3 regions of the Streptomyces sp. NPDC059909 genome follow, and region 1 is predicted to be linked to each of the others. Evidence: riboswitches for the same ligand, from Rfam matches in the RefSeq annotation. Region 1 holds a riboswitch; each other region holds the start of a gene.
The links. Region 1 has a riboswitch for thiamine pyrophosphate ahead of thiO (glycine oxidase ThiO). Riboswitches for the same ligand answer to the same signal wherever they lie in the genome.

Region 1 (6,928 bases):
GCAGCTCGATCGGGTCGGGCAGGAGCGTGCGCTCGTCCGCGACGACCTCCAGCTTGATCCAGTGCGTGCCGAGCGCCTCGCGCGCGAGCCGCGCGGTCAGCACGGCCTCGCCCGCGGTGAAGCAGCCCGCCGTGTTCGGCAGGACCTGGATGCCCAGCCGGTTGAGCACGGACAGGACGGACCCCTGCACGGTCGGGTCGAGGCGGCGCATCGCCACCGTCGTGAGCTCCGTACCGCTCGCGATCAGCGCGCGTTCGAGTACGTCGAGGCTCGGCGCCCCGCCCGTACCCATGATCAGACGGGACGAGAACTCCACCCCGCCCAGCACAAAACGGTCGTCGGCCATGGCTCCGGTCACCCTCCCTGCACCGCGGTGAGGACCTCGATCCGGTCGCCGTCGCCGAGCAGCGTCCCGGACCACTCGCCCCGCGGGACGACGGTCTCGTTCACGGCCGCCGCGACCCCGGACGGCGCCGCCGTCAGCGTCGCGACCAGCGCACCCAGCGTGGTCCCTGCCGCGATGTCCCGCGGCTCTCCGTTCACGGACACGGTCGTGGACCCGGTCATGCGGACAACTCCTGACGTACGGGAGAAAAGCGGCGAGGGGTGAAGGGGCGTGCTTCTTCCGGCAGTTCCCCGGTGACCAGCGCGTGTGCCATCACCTCGCCCGTGACCGGCGTGAGCAGCACGCCGTTGCGGTAGTGCCCGGTCGCCAGCAGCAGCCCGGGCAGTTCCGTCGGTCCGAGCAGCGGCGCGTTGTCCGGCGAACCCGGCCGCAGGCCCGCGCGCGTCTCGGTGAGCGGCAGTTCGGTGATGCCCGGGACCAGCTCGTGCGCGTCGCGCAGCAGCTCGTACACCCCGCCCGCCGTGACCGTCGTGTCCCAGCCGAGCTCCTCGCTCGTCGCGCCCACCACCAGCTCGCCGTTCTCGCGCGGTACGAGATAGACATGGCTGCCGCGCACCACGGCCCGTACCGTCCGCGACAGGAACGGCGCGTACGGACGCGGCACGGTCAGCCGCAGCACCTGCCCCTTCACCGGCCGGACCGGCGGCAGCACCTCCTCCGGTACGCCGCCCAGCCGGCCGCTCAGACTGCCCGCGGCCAGCACGACCTGTTCCGCGGCCACTTCGCGGCCCCCGTCGAGCACGGCACCGGCCGCCCGGTCCCGTACCACCGACAGCCGCTCGGCCCGCTCGCGGAGGAAGGTCACGCCCACCCGCTCGCACGCCACGACCAGGGCCTTCGCCAGTCGCCGCGGATCGATCTGGTGGTCGCCGTCCACCCGCAGCCCGCCGCGCACGCCGGGTGCGAGCATCGGCTCCAGACGCCGGCACTCCCGGCCGGTCAGCCACTGCGACTCCAGCCCGGAGCGGCCCTGCAGCGCGTGCAGTTCGCGCAGATACGCCCGGTCGTCCGCGTCGAGCGCGACGGCGAGCGTCCCGCACCGGCGATATCCGGTGTCCTGTCCGCTCGCCTCCTCCAGCTCCGCGACGAAGTCGGGATAGCGCCGCGCGGACGCCAGGTTGAGGCCGAGGAGCGTCTCCTCGCCGTAGTGGAGCTCCGTGACGGCCGCGAGCATGCCCGCCGCCACCTGGGCGGCCCCGCCGCCCGGTTCGGGGTCGGCGAGCGCGGTGCTCAGCCCACGCTGTGCCGCCCGCCAGGCGGTTGCGAGGCCGATGATCCCGCCCCCGATGACGAGGACGTCCGCCGTTGTCGGTGAATGCCCTGTCGGTGAATGCGCCGTACGTGAATGCCGCGTACGCGGATGCATGGCGTCCAGACCCTCCCTTCGCCGGCATGACCCGGATCAGGTTCGTACGGTCGGAGGCCGCCTCAGCCTCCCTCTCAGCCCGGTGCGTCCGGGCTCCCGCGAGTAGCAGTACGGTGGCCAGCCTAACCCCCGCCCCCAACTCGCAGTAAGGGAGCCCGCACCGTGGCCCGCTCGCTCGACGGACTCATCCTCTCCCCGGTCGCCGACCAGGCGCCGGGCCAGGTCGGTACGCGGACCCGGTTCACGTACCACGAGGAGGAGGGCCGGATCTGGGCCGACTACGCGGGCGGTGACGTGGTCCGCGGCCATCTCGTCGGCACGCGCGAGGGCGACCGGCTGGACTTCCGCTACGTCCAGCTGAAGCAGGACGGAACGACATCGTCCGGGCACTGTGTCTCCACCGTCACCGAGCTGCCCGACGGGCGGGTGCGGCTGGACGAGACCTGGGAATGGGAGTCCCAGGAAGGCAGTGGCACGAGCGTGGTGGAGCAGCAGTCTTCCTGACGATCCGCCAGATGGTTAGGGTGGCCGGGTGAGCGAGCAGGTAACGCAGAGCCGTCGTGTCGTCATCGTCGGGGCCGGCATGGCCGGCGTCCAGACCGCCGTGGCCCTGCGCGAGCGGGGCTTCTCCGGCACCATCACCCTCATCGGCGCCGAGCCGCACCAGCCGTACGACCGCCCTCCGCTCTCCAAGGCCGTCCTGCTCGGCAAGGCGGAGGGCTCCGCCCTAGACGTCGACTTCGACGCGCTCCGGATCGACCTCCAGCTCGGCCGCGAGGTCGGCGGCCTGCGCCCCGGCGCCCATGAGCTCGACACCCCGGCGGGGCCCGTTCCGTACGACACCCTCGTCATCGCCACCGGCGCCGAGCCCATCACGCTGCCCGGCATCGAGGGAGTCCCGGGCGTCCATCTGCTGCGCACGCTCGACGACGCGGAACGGCTGCGTCCGGTGCTGGAGCGGCAGCACGACATCGTCGTCGTCGGCGCCGGCTGGATCGGCGCGGAATTCGCCACCGCCGCCCGCGAGGCGGGCTGCGCCGTCACCGTCGTCGAGGCCGCCGACCGGCCGCTCGCCGGCGCCCTGCCCGCCGAGGTCACCGCGCCGATGGCCGACTGGTACGCGGAGGCCGGCGCGGAACTCCTCACCGGCGCGCGCGTCGCGGGCGTCGAGGCCGGCACCGTCGTCCTCGCGGACGGCCGCAGGCTGCCGGCCGGGGCCGTCGTCGTCGGCATCGGTGCACGCCCCGCCACCGACTGGCTCGAGGGGTCGGGCATCGCCATCGGCCCCGACGGCTCGATCACCGCCGACGAACGGCTGCGCACGTCGCTGCCCGATGTGTACGCCGTCGGCGACTGCGCCTCCTTCCCGTCGGGCCGCTACGGCGAACGGCTCCTCGTCCACCACTGGGACAACGCGCTCCAGGGCCCGCGCACGGTCGCCGCGAACGTCGTCGGCGGCGACACGGGGGAACCGCCGCAGATCTACGACCCGGTGCCCTACTTCTGGTCCGAGCAGTTCGGCCGCTTCGTGCAGTACGCGGGGCATCACACGGGCGCCGGGACACTCGTATGGCGGGGCGACCCGGCCGCAGGTTCCACCTGGTCGGTGCTGTGGCTGCGGGACGGGGTGCTGGTCGCCCTGCTCGCGGTCGGCAGGCCCCGGGACCTGGCCCAGGGGCGCCGGCTCATCGAGGCGGGCGCACGGCTCGATCCGGAGCGTGCGGGGGACCCCGGTGTCCCTCTGAAGGCCGCAGCACTCTAGGGTCCGGCTACCGACTGTCAGTCCGGGATGGCACGCTTGTCCCGTGACCGAGATTGACGCAAAGATCGATGCTCTCGTCCCCGCCTGGCTCCACCTGCCTGACATCGCGGAAAAGCTCGATGTCGAGGTGACGCGGGTGCGGCAGCTGGTCAAGGAGGGCCAGCTGATCGCCGTACGCCGCGGTGAGAACCGGACGCTTCAGGTGCCGGCCGCCTTCATCAAGGGCGACAAGGTGGTCAAGGGCCTCAGCGGGACCCTGACGCTCCTGAGGGACGACGGCTTCACCGACGAAGAGATGCTGGAGTGGCTGTTCACGCCGGACCCGACCCTGCCGGGCACCCCTGCGGACGCGCTCAGCGAGAATCGCGGCACGGAGGTGAAGCGCCGGGCCCAGGCGCTCGCCGTCTGACGTCCTGACGACACCACCCATCACCACACCACGGGAAGCCTGGTGTGCGGGACCGGGGCGGGCATGCGCCCGCAGCTTCGCCCCCGGTCCCGTACACCGGCGGAACCAGTCACGACCGGCCGGGCGACGGCCGGTCCCCACGGGGGGAGCACCTCATGTCCATGCTTCGCGCGCGCCTGTCCGACGCCCGGCTCTATCTGTGCACGGACGCCCGCAAGCGGCAGGGGGACCTCCCCGCGTTCCTGGACGCCGTGCTCTCCTCCGGTGTGGATATCGTGCAGCTGCGCGACAAGGGCATGGAGGCCGGCGAGGAGCTGGAGCACCTCGCCGTGTTCGCCGATGCCTGCCGCCGCCACGGAAAGCTTCTCGCGGTGAACGACCGGGCCGATGTCGCCCATGCCATCGGCTCCGACGTGCTGCATCTGGGCCAGGGCGACCTGCCGGTCCCGGCCGCGCGGGCGATCCTCGGCGACGAGGTGCTCATCGGCCGCTCCACGCACGCGGAGGCCGAGGCCGCCGCGGCCGCCGTCGAGCCCGGAGTGGACTACTACTGCACCGGGCCCTGCTGGCCCACCCCCACCAAGCCGGGCCGCCACGCCCCGGGACTCGACCTCGTGCGGTACGCGGCCTCGCTGCTGCAGGACCGCCCCTGGTTCGCGATCGGCGGGATCGACGCGGGCAATCTCGACCAGGTGCTGGACGCCGGAGCCCGCCGTGTCGTCGTCGTCCGGGCGATCACCGAGGCGGACGATCCGGCCGCCGCCACCGCCGATCTCAGCAAGCGGATACGGGCGTACGCCGACAAGGGCTGATGGCGAACAGCGGGTGTCCGATGGGTGGACACCGGTTGGGCAGCCCCTAGGCCCTGGATAACCTGCGAACATGGCCCTCGGCACAGCTTCCACCCGGACAGATCGCGCACGCACGGTGCGCGAGATGCTCGCGACCGGCAAGGCGTCGTACTCCTTCGAGTTCTGGGCGCCCAAGACCGAGAAGGGCGAGCGGAACCTCTGGAACGCGCTGCGCCGGGTCGAGGCCGTGGGCCCGAGCTTCGTCTCCGTGACGTACGGCGCGGGCGGTTCCACCCGGGAAGGCACGGTCAGGGCCACCCAGAAGATCGCTGCCGACACCACCCTGACGCCGGTCGCACACCTCACGGCGGTCGACCACTCCGTCGCCGAGCTGCGGAACATGATCGGTCAGTTCGCCGACGCCGGGATCAGGAACATCCTGGCGCTCCGCGGCGACCCGCCCGGCGACCCGATGGGCGAGTGGGTCAAGCACCCGGACGGCGTGACGTACGCGGCCGACCTCGTCCGGCTGATCAAGGACTCCGGGGACTTCTGTGTCGGTGTCGCGGCTTTCCCCGAAATGCACCCCCGGTCGACCGACTGGGACACGGACATCCAGTACTTCGTGGACAAATGCCGGGCCGGTGCCGACTATGCGATCACCCAGATGTTCTTCCGCCCGGAGGACTATCTGCGGCTTCGTGACCGGGTTGCCGAGACCGGCTGCGCGACCCCGATCATTCCCGAGATCATGCCCGTCACCAGCGTGAAGCAGATCGAACGCTTCAGCCAGCTCAGCAACGCGTCCTTGCCGCCGGAGCTGGAAGAACGGATCCGCGCGGTCGGCGACGACCCAGCCGCTGTACGCTCCATTGGCATCGAGTTCGCGACGGAGTTCTGCGCACGGCTGCTCTCCGAGGGTGTCCCCGGGTTGCACTTCATTACGCTCAACAACTCCACGGCGACTCTCGAAATCTACGAGAATCTCGGACTGCACGAGCAGTCGTAACCGGCCACACCCGCCACTACCCCCGGCGGCGGCCGATGAGAGGGGCGGGCATGGGCTGGACGGTGCTCTACATCGCGTTCGGCATTGTCGCGCTGTGGCTGCTCGGCGAGGTGCTGCTGCAGTACAAGGCGCGGCTGCGCTGGCGGCTGCTCGCGTTCGCCGGATTCCTCGGTGTCGTCCTCGGTGTGCTGATGCCGAACGTGATCGTGATCGCGGTCGGTGCGGCCGCCTTCGCGATCGGGCAGACGTACGTCACGCTCTCCTTCCGGCGCGGCTTCTCCACGGGCTGGGCGATCGGCGGGAGCCCGGGATCGAGCCGCCGCCGCAAGTCCGGCGGCAGCGCCGCCGTGCGCGAGCCCACGCTCGAGGTGTCGGACCTCGCCTACGAGCCGCACGACGAGGACGAACTGTCGGCCGCCGAGAGCACGGCGGTCTACGAGCCGATGCCGCTGCCCGAGGACACCGGGCAGTACGGCATCTACAGCGAGTCCGCGTACGCCGCGAGCCAGGCCCAGGGCGACGGCCAGGGGCAGGCCGACGGGTACGGGCAGTACGGCGGGTACGACACGTACGACACGTACAGCTCCCCGTACGAGCAGCCGACGGCGGCCCAGGCCCAGGACGCCTACGCGGCGCAGTACGACTACGGCACGGGCCAGCAGCAGTACGCCGCCTACTCCGACCCGTACATCGGCAGCCAGGGCTACGACTCGTACGACAGCTACGGCGGCCAGCAGCAGTACACCGACACCTACGCCCCCCAGCAGGGCTACAGCGAGACACCGCCCGGCGGGGTGTGGGTGCCGCAGCAGCGCGAGGGCGACCAGCAGGCACCGCCGATGCCGCCCATGCCGCCGCAGCAGCCGTCGCCGTACGGCTACGGCTACGACCAGGGCGGCTACGAGAACGACTACAACGGCCAGCCGTACCGCTACTGAGGACCCCGGCTGAAGCCTCCTGCTGAGGCGCCACCGTCACCCGGCGCGGCCCACCGAGGCCCGCCCCGAGCCCACCGCGGACTCACTGCGAGCCGCGGAAGTCCTCGCCCTCCACGATCAGCCCGGCCACCAGCGCGCCCGACATGCCCGCATGGGCCAGTCCGCCGCCCGGATGCGCCCAGCCGCCCGCGAGATACAGCCCCGGCAGCCGGGTGCTGTTCGACGGGCGCAGATACCGGCCCCCGTC
Region 2 (6,928 bases), on a different contig from region 1:
GCCAGCGCCACCACATCCTCGGCGTCGAAAGCAACGCCGACCTCCGCCCCCACCTCGGGCACGTCCTTCAGCCCGCACTCCGCCTCCAGCGCAGGCGCGTCGGAGGGCCTCAGCCGTACGGCCACGTGATGGCCTCGGAAGGTGAGCGACTCGACCACGCACGGCAGGCCCTCGTCCGCCGCCCCGAGCCGCACCGCCGCCGGACGGACCAGCAGCCGGCAGGCGCCCTGCGGGGAACCGGGCGGGACGGGGATCTTGCCCCAGGGGGTGTCGGCGGCCTCGCCGGTCACCGTCGCGGGCACCACGTTGTCGAAGCCGAGGAAGCGGGCGACGAACTCGGAGGCGGGCCACTGCCACACCTCGCGCGGGGTGCCGCTCTGGGCGATCCGGCCGTCGCGCATGACGACGACCCGGTCGGCGAGCGCGAAGGCCTCGCCCTGGTCGTGGGTGACGGCGAGCACGGTCGTACCCAACTGCCCGAAGAGCTCGCGCAGTTCGACGACGAGCCGCTCCCTGAGCGTCCGGTCGAGCTGTCCGAGTGGCTCGTCGAGCATCAGCAGCCGGGGGCGGGGAGCGAGCGCGCGGGCGAGGGCGACGCGCTGCTGCTCACCGCCGGAGAGCGCGGCGACGGACCGCTTCCCGGCACCGGGCAGCCCGACGAGTTCGAGCAACTCCTCGACGCGGCGCCGCTGTTCCGCCTTCGGTACGCCGTGCATGCGCAGACCGAAGGCGACATTGCCGCCGACGTCGCGCTGCGGGAACAGCTGGTGGTCCTGGAACATCAGGCCGACCCCGCGCCGGTGCACCGGCACGCCCGCCTGGTCGGCGCCGCCGAGCAGGACCCGCCCTGCGGCCAGCGGCTGGAGTCCGGCCACGGCCCGCAGCAGCGTCGACTTGCCGCTGCCGCTGGGGCCCAGCACGCAGACGATCTCGTGGTCGGCGACCTCCAGGTCCACGGCGTCGAGCGCCGCCCGCCGCCCGAACCGTACGGTCGCGTCGTCCAGCGTCAGCATCAGAACTCCCCTGCGGAACGGTCGGGCCGGATACGTTCGAGCAGCAGCAGAGCCGCCGCGCAGACCAGCATGAGGATGGTCGAAAGGGCCATCGCCTGCCCGTAGTTGAGTGCGCCGGGGCGGCCCAGCAGCCGCGCCACGGCCACCGGCAGCGTGGGATTGTCCGGCCGGGCGATGAAGACGGTCGCCCCGAACTCACCGAGCGAGACGGCGAAGGCGAAGCCCGCGGCGACGAGCAGCGCCCGGCGCACCATCGGCAGATCGACCTCGCGCCACGCGCGCAGCGGCGACGCGCCCAGCACGGCCGCCGCCTCACGCAGCCGTGAGTCGACCGCCCGCAGCACGGGCAGCATGGTCCGCACCACGAACGGCACCCCGACCAGGGCCTGCGCGAGCGGCACCAGGATCCATGACGTGCGCAGGTCGAGCGGCGGCTCGTCGAGCGTGATGAGGAAGCCGAAGCCGACGGTGACGGCGGAGACGCCGAGCGGCAGCATCAGCAGCGCGTCGAAGCCCCGCACCAGCCGGCCGGCCTTGCGGGTGAGGGCCGCGGCCGCCAGTCCGCCGATCAGCAGGGCGATGGCGGTGGCGGCGAGCGCGTACTGCAGGGAGTTCCACACCGCCTCCAGCGGCGGTACGAGGAACGTGCCGCCGCTCGCCTCGGCGGACTGCAGGGCCTCGTAGAAGGCGAAGCCGTAGCCGCCGGCCCCGGCGCTCACGGCGAAGGAGCGCTCGACCAGCACACCGAGCGGCGCCAGGATCAGCAGGACGACGGTGGCCAGTACGGCCGCGAGCAGCGACCACTGGCCCGCTCCGCGCGGCCGGTGTGCGGTCAGCGCGGGATCGACGAGCTTCAGGGCGGTCTCGCGCCGGCGTACGGTCCACGCGTGCACAGCGAGGATCGCCATGACCGCAGCGAACTGAACCAGCGTCAGCACGGCGGCCGTCGACAGGTCGAGCCGGACGGCGGTCTGCCGGTAGATCTCGACCTCGACCGTGGAGTACGCGGGTCCGCCCAGGATCTGTACGACACCGAAGGAGGTGAAGGTGAAGAGGAACACCATCAGCGCGGCGGCGGCCACGGCCGGGGTCAGCGCGGGAAGGGTGACGCGCCGCCAGGCGGCGAACCGGCCCGCGCCGAGGACCCGTGCCGCCTCCTCCTGGCGCGGGTCGAACTGCGCCCACAGGCCGCCCACGGTCCTTACGACGACCGCGTAGTTGAAGAAGACATGGGCGAGGAGGATCGCCCAGACGGTCGTGTCGAGGCGTACGCCCCACAGCTCGTCGAGCAGTCCGCCGCGTCCCAGCAGCGCGAGGAAGGCGGTGCCGACGACCACGGTCGGCAGCACGAACGGCACGGTGACGACCGCGCGCAGCAGCTGCTTCCCGGGGAAGTCGAAGCGGGCGAAGACATATGCGCCGGGGAGCGCGAGCAGCAGCGTGAGCCCGGTGGAGGCGAGCGCCTGCCACGCCGTGAACCAGACGACGTCCAGCACGTCCGGCCGGCCGAGCACCTGGCCGATCCGGCCGAACTGCCAGACACCCTCCGCCGTGAGCCCGCGGCCGACGATCGCGGTCACGGGATAGGCGAAGAAGACCGCGAAGAACGCGACGGGCACGGCCATCAGGGCGAGCCGCGCCGCGTTCCCGCGGAGTGTGCTGCGTGCTTCGGGACGCCTGTCCGGGTCGGAACGCCTGGTTACTTCAGGACGAGCGAGGACCACGACTGGATCCACTGGTCACGGTTGTCGGCGATCTTCTTCGGCTCCATGGTCTGCGGCTTGTCGACCACGGCACCGAACTCGGTGAAGAGCTCGGGCACCTCGGCTTCGTTCACCACCGGGTTCACGAACATGTTGAGCGGCATGTCCTCCTGGAACTTCTTGCTGATCAGGAAGTCCAGCAGGGCCTTGCCGCCCGCCTCGTTCTTCGCACCCTTCAGCAGGCCCGCGGCCTCGGTCTGGCGGAAGCAGGTGCCGGTGGCGACACCGGTCGGCGCCTCCTTGGGCTGCGGCTTGGCGTAAAGCACCTCGACCGGCGGGCTGGAGGCGTACGAGACGACGAGCGGCCGGTCGCCCTTGGCCTCCTTGCCGCCCGCGGAGCCCGAGAACTCCTGGTTGTAGGCGAGTTCCCAGCTGTCGACGACCTTCACGCCGTTCGTCTTCAGCTTCTTCCAGTAGTCCTGCCAGCCCTCGTCGCCGTACGCGGCGGCCGTGCCGAGGAGGAAGCCGAGACCGGGTGACGAGCGCTCGGCGTTCTCGACCACCAGGAGGTTCTTGTAGACCGGCTTCGCCAGGTCGTCGAGGGTCTGCGGCGGGGCGAGCTTCTTGTCGGCGAAGTACGCCTTGTCGTAGTTGACGCAGATGTCGCCGGTGTCGACCGGCGTGACCCGGTGTTCGTCCTTGTCGAGCTGGACGGCAGCGGGGACCCGGTCCAGGCCCTTGGCCTCGTACGGCGTGAAGAGGCCGTTGTCGAGGGCCCGCGAGAGGGTGGTGTTGTCGACGCCGAAGAACACGTCGCCCTGCGGGGAGCCCTTGGTGAGGACCTCCTTGTTGAGGGCTTCGACGGCGTCACCGCTCTTCAGCACCTTGACCGTGTACCCGGTCTGCCGGGTGAACTCCTCGAGCACCGCCGGGGTGGCGTTGAACGAGTCGTGGCTGACGAGCGTCACGGTCTTCGACGCCTTGCCGGAGTCCGAGCCGGACGACGCGTCCGTCGACTCCCCGCCGCAGGCCGCGAGCGTGCTGATGCCGAGCGCGGCGGCCACGGCCGTGACCGTGATCTTCTTGGTGGTGCTCACTGACATGTCCTCCTGGGGGTGACCAGGAAGAGACGCGGCCCTGCCCGGGTCCCGTGAACGGGAGCCGGGCAGGGCGCAACAGCTTGAGTCTCGTCCGAACTTCCTACCCCGAATGACCGGGGCGAGGTTCAGAGGGTCTGCGGTCTGACGGTCACCGCACTCTCAGCGCTGTGGCGCTCCCCTGTCGGAATATGCAAATGTTCGAGCCCAGGTTACACGGGGGTCAGCGCTCGGAAGCCGCGAGCTGTCCGCATGCTCCGTCGATCTCCTGACCGCGTGTGTCCCGAACGGTCACGGGCACTCCGTGGGCGGCGATCGCCTCGACGAACGCCTTCTCGTCCTCCGGGCGGGAGGCCGTCCACTTCGATCCCGGCGTCGGGTTGAGCGGGATGAGGTTGACGTGCACCCGCTTGCCCTTGAGGAGCCGGCCGAGCAGGTCACCGCGCCACGCCTGGTCGTTGATGTCGCGGATCAGGGCGTACTCGATGGAGATCCGCCGGCCGGACTTCTCCGCGTACTCCCAGGCGGCGTCCAGCACCTCCCGCACCTTCCAGCGCGTGTTCACCGGCACGAGGGTGTCGCGCAGCTCGTCGTCCGGGGCGTGCAGGGAGACGGCGAGACGGCACTTGAAGCCCTCGTCGGCGAACCGGTGCATCGCCGGGACCAGACCCACGGTCGAGACGGTGATCCCGCGCTGCGAGATGCCGAGGCCGTCCGGCTCGGGGTCGGTGAGCCGGCGGATGGCGCCGACGACCCGCTTGTAGTTGGCGAGCGGCTCACCCATGCCCATGAAGACGATGTTGCTGAGCCGGGCGGGTCCGCCGGGGACCTCCCCGTCGCGCAGGGCCCGCATGCCGTCCACGATCTGGTGCACGATCTCGGCGGTCGAGAGATTGCGGTCCAGCCCCGCCTGACCGGTGGCGCAGAACGGGCAGTTCATGCCACAGCCGGCCTGCGAGGAGATGCACATCGTCACCCGGTCCGGGTAGCGCATCAGGACCGACTCGACGAGCGTCCCGTCGTGCAGCCGCCACAGCGTCTTGCGGGTCGTGTCCTCGTCACAGGAGATGTGCCGGACGACGGACATCAGATCGGGCAGCAACTCCGACGCGAGCCGCTCGCGCGCGGCCGCCGGGATGTCGGTCCACTGCGCGGGGTCGTGCGCGTACCGCGCGAAGTAGTGCTGCGACAACTGCTTGGCGCGGAACGGCTTCTCGCCGATCGCGGCGACGGCCTCCTTGCGCTCGGCGGGCGTGAGGTCGGCGAGGTGCCGCGGGGGCTTCTTGGCTCCGCGGGGGGCGACGAAAGTGAGTTCTCCGGGCTTGGGCATGGTTCATCCAGTGTCGCAGACGGAATCCGGTGACCTGCGGCCGCTGATATTGGGGGTGGGCGTCACCGGTCGTCGCAGGTGGCTGCCGGGCGCCCTCGGACGGCCCGGAGACGGCCCGGCAGGGTGAGCGTTCTGGCTGGCCAGAGCGGTAACGAGCGGTCCCGGGCCCGACCGGCTGCTGCGCCCGCGCCAGAACCTGTGAAGCGCAGCACCCCTCTCTCGGGAAGGACGTTGCCGCTCGGGCCCCATCCAGCCCTAGAATCGAACTTGTGTCCGAACAAGTGTCGCGCCTGGAACGCCTGCGCAGTGTCCGCCAGTGGCTGGCCTGGCAGCTGCGCCGCACTGACGAGACGATCGCGGATCTGGAGCGACAGGAGGTGGCGGCCGCACGTGCAGCGCGCACGCCGCCCCCGCCTCAACCTGGGTGGAAACTCGCGATGCGGCGAGCAGGCGGCACGTCCACCCCCGACGCCGTCCACACGAGCGACTGCGGCATGGCCGGCTGGCACACGAAGCCGCTGGCGCGCGAGCAGGCCCTCCGCGCCATCACCGAGGACGGCATCGCAGCGTGCCCGTACTGCCGCCCCGACACCGATCTCGGTGTGCTGTGAACGGTGACCCGTCGCAGCCTGATGACGCAGGCACTGCACCGATCCTCGTCCACCGCGCCACGGCCGCCGGCGGCCGCCGGGTGACAATCCGCACCCGGATCGTCGGCCTCGCCCACAGCGACGCCGACCTGATCGAGTTCCTGCGCCGCGCAGGCCTGCCGGACGCGTGGGAACTGCTGGACGACCCGCACTGGGTGGAATGGCAGGGCGGGCGACCGCACGACTACGGCACGGACTGACCCCTCCGGCGAACCGATCGGCCCTTGAAACGATCTCGTCGCCCTGGCTGAGGCCCGGTGGCCCCGAGGGTCGATCGGGTGTCGACGCACGCCGGGGCCGGGCGACGTGGTCGCTGAAAGGGCAATGGCCCGGGAACTGGAGAGTTCCCGGGCCATTGCTGGGCGGATCAGCCCTTACGACGAGGGGCCCGCCGCCCTGTGGCGACGAGCCCCTGCACCGGGAAGGACCAGCTCAGCCGGACCCTACGAACACGACGAACAGCAACCACACCACCGGCGCGGTCGGCAGCAGCGAGTCCAGCCGGTCCATGATCCCGCCGTGCCCCGGCAGCAGCGTGCCCATGTCCTTGATCCCGAGGTCCCGCTTGATCATCGACTCGCCGAGGTCGCCCAGGGTCGCGCTGACCGCGACCGCGAGGCCGAGCAGCACACCCTGCCACCAGGTGCCGCCGTCGATCAGCAGCGGCATGCAGAGCACGCCCGCCGCCATGCCGAACGTCACCGCTCCGACGAGGCCCTCGCGGGTCTTCCCGGGGCTGATGCGCGGCGCGAGCTTGTGCTTGCCGAAGCGCCAGCCGATCGCATAGGCGCCGGTGTCGCTGACCACGGTCAGCAGCAGGAAGGTGAACACGCGCTGCGGCCCGTCGTCGGCGGTGAGCATCATCGCGACGAACGTGGCGAGGAACGGTACGTAGAACGCGGCGAAGAGGCCTGCCGTGACGTCCTTGAGGTAGCCCTCGGGCGGTTCGGTCATGCGCCAGACCAGCACGGCCAGCGCGGTGAGCGCCATGGCGACCCACGCGCCCTCGGCGCCCCGGACGTAGCCGGCCACGACCATCGCCGCGCCGCCCACCGCGAGCGGCACCAGAGGGGCCTTGATGCCCTTGCGCTCGTCGAGCCGCGAGGTCAGCTCCCACAGGCCGACGACCACGGCG
Region 3 (6,928 bases), on a different contig from region 1:
CACCCCGATCGGGCACGTCCGCGTTCCGGAACGCCTGTGGCCCGGCCGGCCCACCAGTGACGCCGATCGCCGCCCGGGCAGTCCCCGTGGGGAGCAGGAGCGGGGTGCGACCACAGTCGCCGACCGGGTCGTTGCGAAGATCGCTTCCCAGGTGGCCCTCGAGGCGCTGAGCCGGTTCACCAAGTCGGCCGGCCGCGTACCGCCCGGCCGTCGGACGCCACGCGTGACGACATCCGTGCGGAGGGCACCCGAGCGGAATGACGCACGGCGGGACGACGAATCTACCGCCGGACGGCCGGACGTGCTCGGCGAAGCTCGGATGCGCATCGCCGTGGAGCTGGGCTATCCGTCCGACATCGGGGCACAGTGCGCCGCGGTGCGCCGAGAGGTCACCGAACGGCTCTGGACATGGGCCGGCATGGACGTCTCCGACCTCGCGGTGTCGGTCGAGAGGCTGCACTCGGTGCACTCGCGGCACACAGATCGGGGGAGGGTGAGATGAGCGCCAGCACCTGGCGGCAACCGACCGGCGACAGCGACCTTCCCTCCGATCCTGGACAGGCAGCTTCGTCCTCCGGTGACCCCCCGGACAAGGGCGCGACGGCAGGGGCCCATGAACCCGGCCGGTCGGCCCGCCGATTCTGGTCCGCGCGGCGGATCACGGCGGCCATTGTGGCCCTGCTGTCCGTCGCGGGTACCGGACTGCTCCTGTACGACGTGGTCTCGGTGCGGGTAGACCAGCCCGGGATGCGCTGGCGACGGCGGCTCGCCGAGGAACTGGCCACACGACCGCTGGACGACATCTGGCTGATCATCGGGGCCGCAGTGGCGATGGCCCTCGGCCTGTGACTTTTCCTGCTGGCGGTGACGCCGGGACTGCGCAGGCTGCTGCCCATGCGGCAGCCCACCGGTATCCCCGGGTCAGGGGAGGTCCGTGCCGGGCTCGACCGCCGCGCAGCCGCCCTGCTTCTGCGCGACCGGGCCATGCGGGTGTCCGGTGTCCAATCGGCACGGATCGATGTCGGCCGTCGGCAGGTCAAAGCCCGGGTACAGGCACATTTCCGCGATCTCACCGAGGTCCGCGCGGACTTGGAAAGGGCGCTGGGCGAAGCCGTGACGACCTTGGGTCTGGCCCGGCAACCCACGCTGGCCGTGCGTGTCCGGCGCCCGAAGAAAGGCTGAGGCCCGATGCTCAAGACAGTGAACCGGGTGGTGCTGGGGCTGCTCGGCCTTGGACTGTTCGCCCTGGGTAGCGGCGTGCTGCTGGGCGGGCTGGATCTTCAGCGTCGCTGGGGTTTCGACATGCCGGGCTGGTGGCCCTTCCGTGGGCCGGACGATGTGGTGCTGGGCACCGTGGGACGCACCCGGTGGCGGGAAGAGGGCTGGTGGTGGCCAGCTGTCATCGCGGTGCTCGCCGTGTTGCTGGCGCTGCTGCTGTGGTGGTTCTTTGCGCAACTGCGCAGGCACCGGCTGGGCCAGGTCCTCGTCGACAGCGAGGACGGCGCGGCGGCCCGACTCAATGGCCGCGCGCTGGAGGACGCGATCGAGGAAGAGGCGCAAGCCCTGGACGGGGTCTCGCGGGCTCATGTGCGGCTGTCGGGCCGGCGTACTGCTCCGGTCGCACGGGTGCGGCTGTTGCCGGAGCCTCACGCTGAACCAGCGCAGACTCTGGGGCAACTGAGCCGGGAACCGCTCGCACACGCACGGGACTCGGCAGGCCTGGACCGCCTGCCGTCGAAGGTCCGACTCCGGGAAGCCCGCCATCGCGCCCACCGCGTCGCCTAATCCGGTCGCTGGCGAGTCGCGCTTCCCTTTGGGGCCGGCGCACCGACTTGATCTTGAGCCCTTGCAGTTGGGGGTCGAGGGGAAAACTTGATCTGGGGCACGCTGCTCGTGGTGGCCTGGCGGGACGACCGTCTGGATGAATCCCAGCTGAGGGAGTCGCTGGACCGGGCGCGGGGTCAGATCGACGCACTGGAGACGATGCGCCTCTCGGCAGCGGTGGTGATCTCCTCCCGACGGAGTGCGCAGCGTCAGTTCTGACAACCCGTGAGACACCCTGATGGGCCGTGGCGCGATCCTGAACAGCTCTGCGGAAGAAATCTCGTTGGGCGGGCGCACTTGATGTTACCGCCGACGGACTTTTAGTGGTCAGCTACCTATTCGTATCGCCGGGCCTCTCCCAGCAGTCGCCTGCGAACCGTTGTAGGCGAATGACGAAGAAGCGTCTGGGGACGAGGACCTTTCACAGAGTGGACTGCGGCGCCTCTGGTCGCGCCTTTGCGCGACGACGGCCCGGCATTCCAGACGTGCCGGCATCGGCCTGTCCGAGATCTACGCGTTCATGGACCGGGCCATCGACGAGCAGTTAAAGAGTCCCTTCTGCCGGAAAAGCGGCATAGGCATAGCATGGTGAGTGGGCCGGTGCACTCTCACGTGCAACCGACCCGGAAGGGCGGCCCCGGTGTGTATACACCGGGGCCGTTGCGCACGGTCGGCGCGACGGCAGGGAACGAGCGAGTCGCGGTGCGTCCAGCGGCCGAGCAAGCCACCGAAGCCGGCACCAGGCTGCGCGGTGACCGACTCGTTGGGGACAGCCGGCTCAGCAGGTGAGGGTGAAATCAGGCTGGTGGGTGAAAGGGCACGGCTATGGCGGAGGGTGATCAGCAGTCCGGCAAGGGCGCGGTGGACCGGTCGGAAGGGTTCGGTGAGCGGCTGCTGGGGGTGCTGCTGGACCGGGCACACGAGATGCCGCCGCAGCTGATCGCCCCGCTGATCGCGGAAGAGGTGACCAGGGTCGGTGGCCGGGACATTTCGATCCTCCTGCAGGACTACGCACAGCTCCTGCTGGTGCCGCTGCCGGGCAGGGGGCTGACCGTCGGTGAGCCCGAGCCGATCGGTGACTCCCATGCCGGCACGGCCTTCCTGTACGCGACCACTGTCGAGGTACCGCAGGCCGACGGCGTCCGGATGTATCTACCGTTGCTGGACGGCAGCGACCAGGTGGGAGTGTTGACCCTCACCCTGGAGACCCTCGATGACGACGACCGGCGCCTGCTGCGCAGGCTCGCCGGCCTGATCGCCGACATGCTGGTCACCAAGCACAGCTACACCGACCAGTTCTTCCTCACCCGGCGCCGCGAACCCATGAGCGTGGCCGCGGAGATCCAGTGGTCCCTGCTGCCGCCGCTGGCGATGTCCGTCCCGCAGGTCGCGGTGGCCGGGATCCTGGAGCCCGCCTACAACGTCGCCGGCGACAGCTTCGACTACGCGCTCAACGACGACATCCTGCACGTGGCCGTGGTCGATGCGATGGGCCACGGCCTGAACGCCGCCACCATGGCCACTGTCGCCATCGGCGCCTACCGGCACTCCAGACGTGCCGGCATCGGCCTGTCCGAGATCTACGTGTTCATGGACCGGGCCATCGCCGAGCAGTTCGGGCCCGAACACTTCGTCACCGCGCAGATGATGCGCCTGAACATCACAACGGGCCACCTGCAGTGGGTCAACGCGGGACACCCCGCACCCCTGCTGATCCGCAACCACCAGGTCCTCCGGCAACTGGAAAGCCCGACCACCTTGCCGGTCGGCTTCGGAGGTGAAGAGCCCCAGATCAGCGAGCAGATCCTCCAACCCGGCGACCGGGTGCTGTGTTTCACCGACGGCCTGATCGAGGAGCATGAAGCCGGCGAAGAGCAGTTCGGCGAGGAACAACTCATCCACTGGGTCAACCGCATCGAGCACGCAGAGAAGGGGGTACGGGCGGTAGTGCGATCGCTCTCCCACACACTGAAGGAGGAACGGGGCGGGAGCACCAGTGACGACGCGACCCTCTTCCTGATCGAGTGGCGCGGGGGCGCCGCCGACCACCTCGCCGTCCTGGAGTGAGCCGATAGCCGCCCCATCGTTGACGGAGCCGAAGCGCGCAGGCCTGCGGCCCGGCCGCACCGAACCGGTCCTCAGAGCCGTGCTGACCGGAACGTGCGAGGGACACAGGCCCAACTCGCCGAACGATCGGAGCGAGGCACTTTCGTCGTGCCTGGCTTGATCGGACGGTTCATGGACGGTGACCTGGAGCTCGGCGACTTCTTCCGGTCCCGCGAACACGTCGACCGGCGACGGTGACCGGTGGCGCAGTCCAAGGCCGCCGCCCGGGCCGTGCCACCAGGACTTGTCCTGCCGCAGCGCGGTTCGTGAGAGACGACAGCGTCCCCCGGAGCGTATACCGGGGGGCGCTGAGACGTCAGAAGATCAGTCCGCAATGGGCAGGTAGACGCGGTGGCCCGCCTCCGCGAACTCCTTCGACTTGGCGAGCATGCCCGCTTCAACGTCATCGTCGCTGGTCACAGCGAGATCCGGGGCGAACTGCTCTGTGATGCTTCTGCTGATCTTCATCGAGCAGAACTTCGGCCCGCACATCGAGCAGAAATGCGCGGTCTTCGCCGGCTCCGCCGGCAGCGTCTCGTCGTGGAACTCCCGTGCCGTGTCCGGGTCCAGGGCCAGATTGAACTGGTCCTCCCAGCGGAACTCGAAGCGCGCGTCGGAGAGGGCGTCGTCCCACTCCTGCGCACCCGGGTGCCCCTTGGCGAGATCGGCCGCATGTGCGGCGATCTTGTAGGTGATGACGCCGGTCTTGACGTCGTCCCGGTTCGGCAGGCCCAGGTGCTCCTTGGGCGTGACGTAGCAGAGCATCGCCGTACCCCACCAGGCGATCATGGCGGCACCGATGCCGGAGGTGATGTGGTCGTACGCGGGCGCCACATCGGTCGTCAGGGGGCCCAGCGTGTAGAAGGGCGCCTCTTCGCAGATCTCCTGCTGGAGGTCGATGTTCTCCTTGATCTTGTGCATCGGGACGTGTCCCGGGCCCTCGATCATCGTCTGTACGTTGTGACGCTTGGCGATCGTGTTGAGTTCCCCGAGGGTCCTCAACTCGGCGAACTGCGCCTCGTCGTTGGCGTCCGCGATCGACCCGGGCCGCAGGCCGTCGCCGAGCGAGTACGTGACGTCGTACGCCGCGAGGATCTCGCAGAGCTCCTCGAAGTTCTCGTACAGGAACGACTCCTTGTGGTGCGCGAGGCACCAGGCGGCCATGATCGAGCCGCCGCGCGAGACAATGCCGGTCTTGCGGCGGGCCGTGAGCGGCACGTACCGCAGCAGCACGCCCGCGTGGACCGTCATGTAGTCGACGCCCTGCTCGGCCTGCTCGATGACGGTGTCCTTGTAGATCTCCCAGGTCAGCTCCTCGGCCTTGCCGTCGACCTTCTCGAGCGCCTGGTAGAGCGGCACGGTGCCGATGGGCACGGGGGAGTTGCGCAGCACCCACTCGCGGGTGGTGTGGATGTTGCGGCCGGTGGAGAGGTCCATGACCGTGTCGGCGCCCCAGCGGGTCGCCCAGGTCATCTTCTCCACCTCCTCCTCGATGGAGGAGGTCACAGCGGAGTTGCCGATGTTGGCGTTGACCTTCACCAGGAACCGCTTGCCGATGATCATCGGCTCGATCTCTGGATGGTTGACGTTCGCCGGCAGGACCGCGCGGCCGGCGGCGATCTCCTCGCGCACGACCTCGGGGGAGACGTTCTCCCGGATCGCCACGTACTCCATCTCCGGTGTGATCTCGCCACGGCGGGCGTACGCGAGCTGCGTCACCGCCTGGCCGCCGCGGCCCCGGCGGGGCTGGCGCGGGCGGCCGGGGAAGACGGCGTCGAGGTTGCGGAGCCCGCCGCGGGGCGAGGTGTGCTTGATCCCGTCGTCCTCGGGGCGGACGGGACGGCCGGCGTACTCCTCGGTGTCGCCGCGACCGATGATCCAGTTCTCCCGCAGCGGCGGCAGTCCGCGGCGGACGTCGGTCTCGACCTGTGGGTCGGTGTACGGCCCGGACGTGTCGTACAGGGTCACGTCCTTGCCGTTGGTGAGGTGCACTTGGCGGACCGGCACCCGGATGTCGGGGCGGGAGCCCTCGACGTATCCCTTGTGCCAGCCGATGGACTTCCCGCCCTCGTTCTCGCCCTCGTTCGAGCCGGAGGCAGGCGTGCGTGTGTCCTCAATGGTCATCGTGACCTACTCCCTACGCCGGCATTACCCGGTAACAGGTTCGGCGGTCGGCGCAGCTGTCCCGTACGGATCTACGGAGGTCAGCGCCCTCTCAGCCCGGTGCTCCGAGCTCCCGCGTGTGCAAAGGTGTCACCACGCTAGCGCCCCATCGGGCGTGCTGAACAGTGGGCCCTTGCCGTTCTTGCGATGATCGGGCGGTGACTTCCTCGCAGCAGACGCCCGAACCCCACGGCCCCGCGAACGGCAAGGCGGCCGATCACGCCCATGGCCACACGCACAGCCACGGGCCTGCCGAGCCCGTTTCGAGGCACCTCCGGCGGGTCATCGCCGCGGTGCTGATTCCTTTCGCCACCGCGGTTCTGGCCGGACTCGTGGTGCTCTGGCCGGGCGGCGTCCCGGGCCACGAGCGCACCGGAGTCGGTTTCGACCGGCAGACCGAGGACGGGCGGGTGGTGAAGGTCGAGCAGGTCGACTGCAAGGACGTGAACGCCGCGCAGGTGCCGCCGACCGGCGACACCTCGACCCCCGAAGGACGCGAAGCGGTCAGTTCCCAGCAAGGAACGTGCGCGAGAGCGACGGTCGAGGTCACGACCGGTGAGAACAAGGGCCGTACGTTCATCGAGATCGTGCAGCCGGACGCTCCTCGGCAACTGCACCAGGGGCAGGGCGTGGTGGTGGCGTACGCGCCCGACGCCCCGCGCGATCTCCAGTACTCGGTCGCCGATGTGGACCGGCAGTTCCCGATGGCACTGCTCGCAGGGATCTTCGCGCTCGTGGTCGTCGTGGTGGGACGGATGCGCGGGGTGGCGGCCCTGATCGCGCTCGCCATCAGCTTCGCCATCCTGACGCTGTTCATTCTCCCCGCGATCCTGCA

Region 2: linked by a shared signal. The riboswitch ahead of ACFV9O_RS04795 (thiamine ABC transporter substrate binding subunit) and the one ahead of thiO (glycine oxidase ThiO) in region 1 are both predicted to bind thiamine pyrophosphate.
Region 3: linked by a shared signal. The riboswitch ahead of thiC (phosphomethylpyrimidine synthase ThiC) and the one ahead of thiO (glycine oxidase ThiO) in region 1 are both predicted to bind thiamine pyrophosphate.

The regions. Positions count from the first base shown of each region.
Region 1 covers NZ_JBHWKX010000026.1:8,333-15,260, reverse strand. The annotation lists gene ACFV9O_RS19170 (thiazole synthase) at 1-346, opposite strand, end outside; gene thiS (sulfur carrier protein ThiS) at 355-567, opposite strand; gene thiO (glycine oxidase ThiO) at 564-1,772, opposite strand; TPP riboswitch at 1,769-1,882, opposite strand; gene ACFV9O_RS19155 (hypothetical protein) at 1,935-2,276, shown strand; gene ACFV9O_RS19150 (NAD(P)/FAD-dependent oxidoreductase) at 2,305-3,534, shown strand; gene ACFV9O_RS19145 (Rv2175c family DNA-binding protein) at 3,578-3,943, shown strand; gene thiE (thiamine phosphate synthase) at 4,099-4,755, shown strand; gene metF (methylenetetrahydrofolate reductase [NAD(P)H]) at 4,826-5,743, shown strand; gene ACFV9O_RS19130 (hypothetical protein) at 5,794-6,681, shown strand; gene ACFV9O_RS19125 (phytoene desaturase family protein) at 6,764-6,928, opposite strand, start outside.
Region 2 covers NZ_JBHWKX010000003.1:237,750-244,677, reverse strand. The annotation lists gene ACFV9O_RS04805 (ABC transporter ATP-binding protein) at 1-1,013, opposite strand, end outside; gene ACFV9O_RS04800 (ABC transporter permease) at 1,013-2,638, opposite strand; gene ACFV9O_RS04795 (thiamine ABC transporter substrate binding subunit) at 2,713-3,813, opposite strand; TPP riboswitch at 3,896-4,006, opposite strand; gene rlmN (23S rRNA (adenine(2503)-C(2))-methyltransferase RlmN) at 4,037-5,143, opposite strand; gene ACFV9O_RS04785 (DUF6233 domain-containing protein) at 5,413-5,754, shown strand; gene ACFV9O_RS04780 (hypothetical protein) at 5,796-5,993, shown strand; gene ACFV9O_RS04775 (phosphatidate cytidylyltransferase) at 6,226-6,928, opposite strand, start outside.
Region 3 covers NZ_JBHWKX010000001.1:115,889-122,816, forward strand. The annotation lists gene ACFV9O_RS00560 (DUF4241 domain-containing protein) at 1-16, opposite strand, end outside; gene ACFV9O_RS00565 (hypothetical protein) at 302-502, shown strand; partial or broken gene ACFV9O_RS00570 (DUF6286 domain-containing protein) at 499-1,182, shown strand; gene amaP (alkaline shock response membrane anchor protein AmaP) at 1,189-1,785, shown strand; gene ACFV9O_RS00580 (hypothetical protein) at 1,873-2,043, shown strand; gene ACFV9O_RS00585 (PP2C family protein-serine/threonine phosphatase) at 2,650-3,891, shown strand; gene thiC (phosphomethylpyrimidine synthase ThiC) at 4,255-6,054, opposite strand; TPP riboswitch at 6,048-6,180, opposite strand; gene ACFV9O_RS00595 (YibE/F family protein) at 6,252-6,928, shown strand, end outside.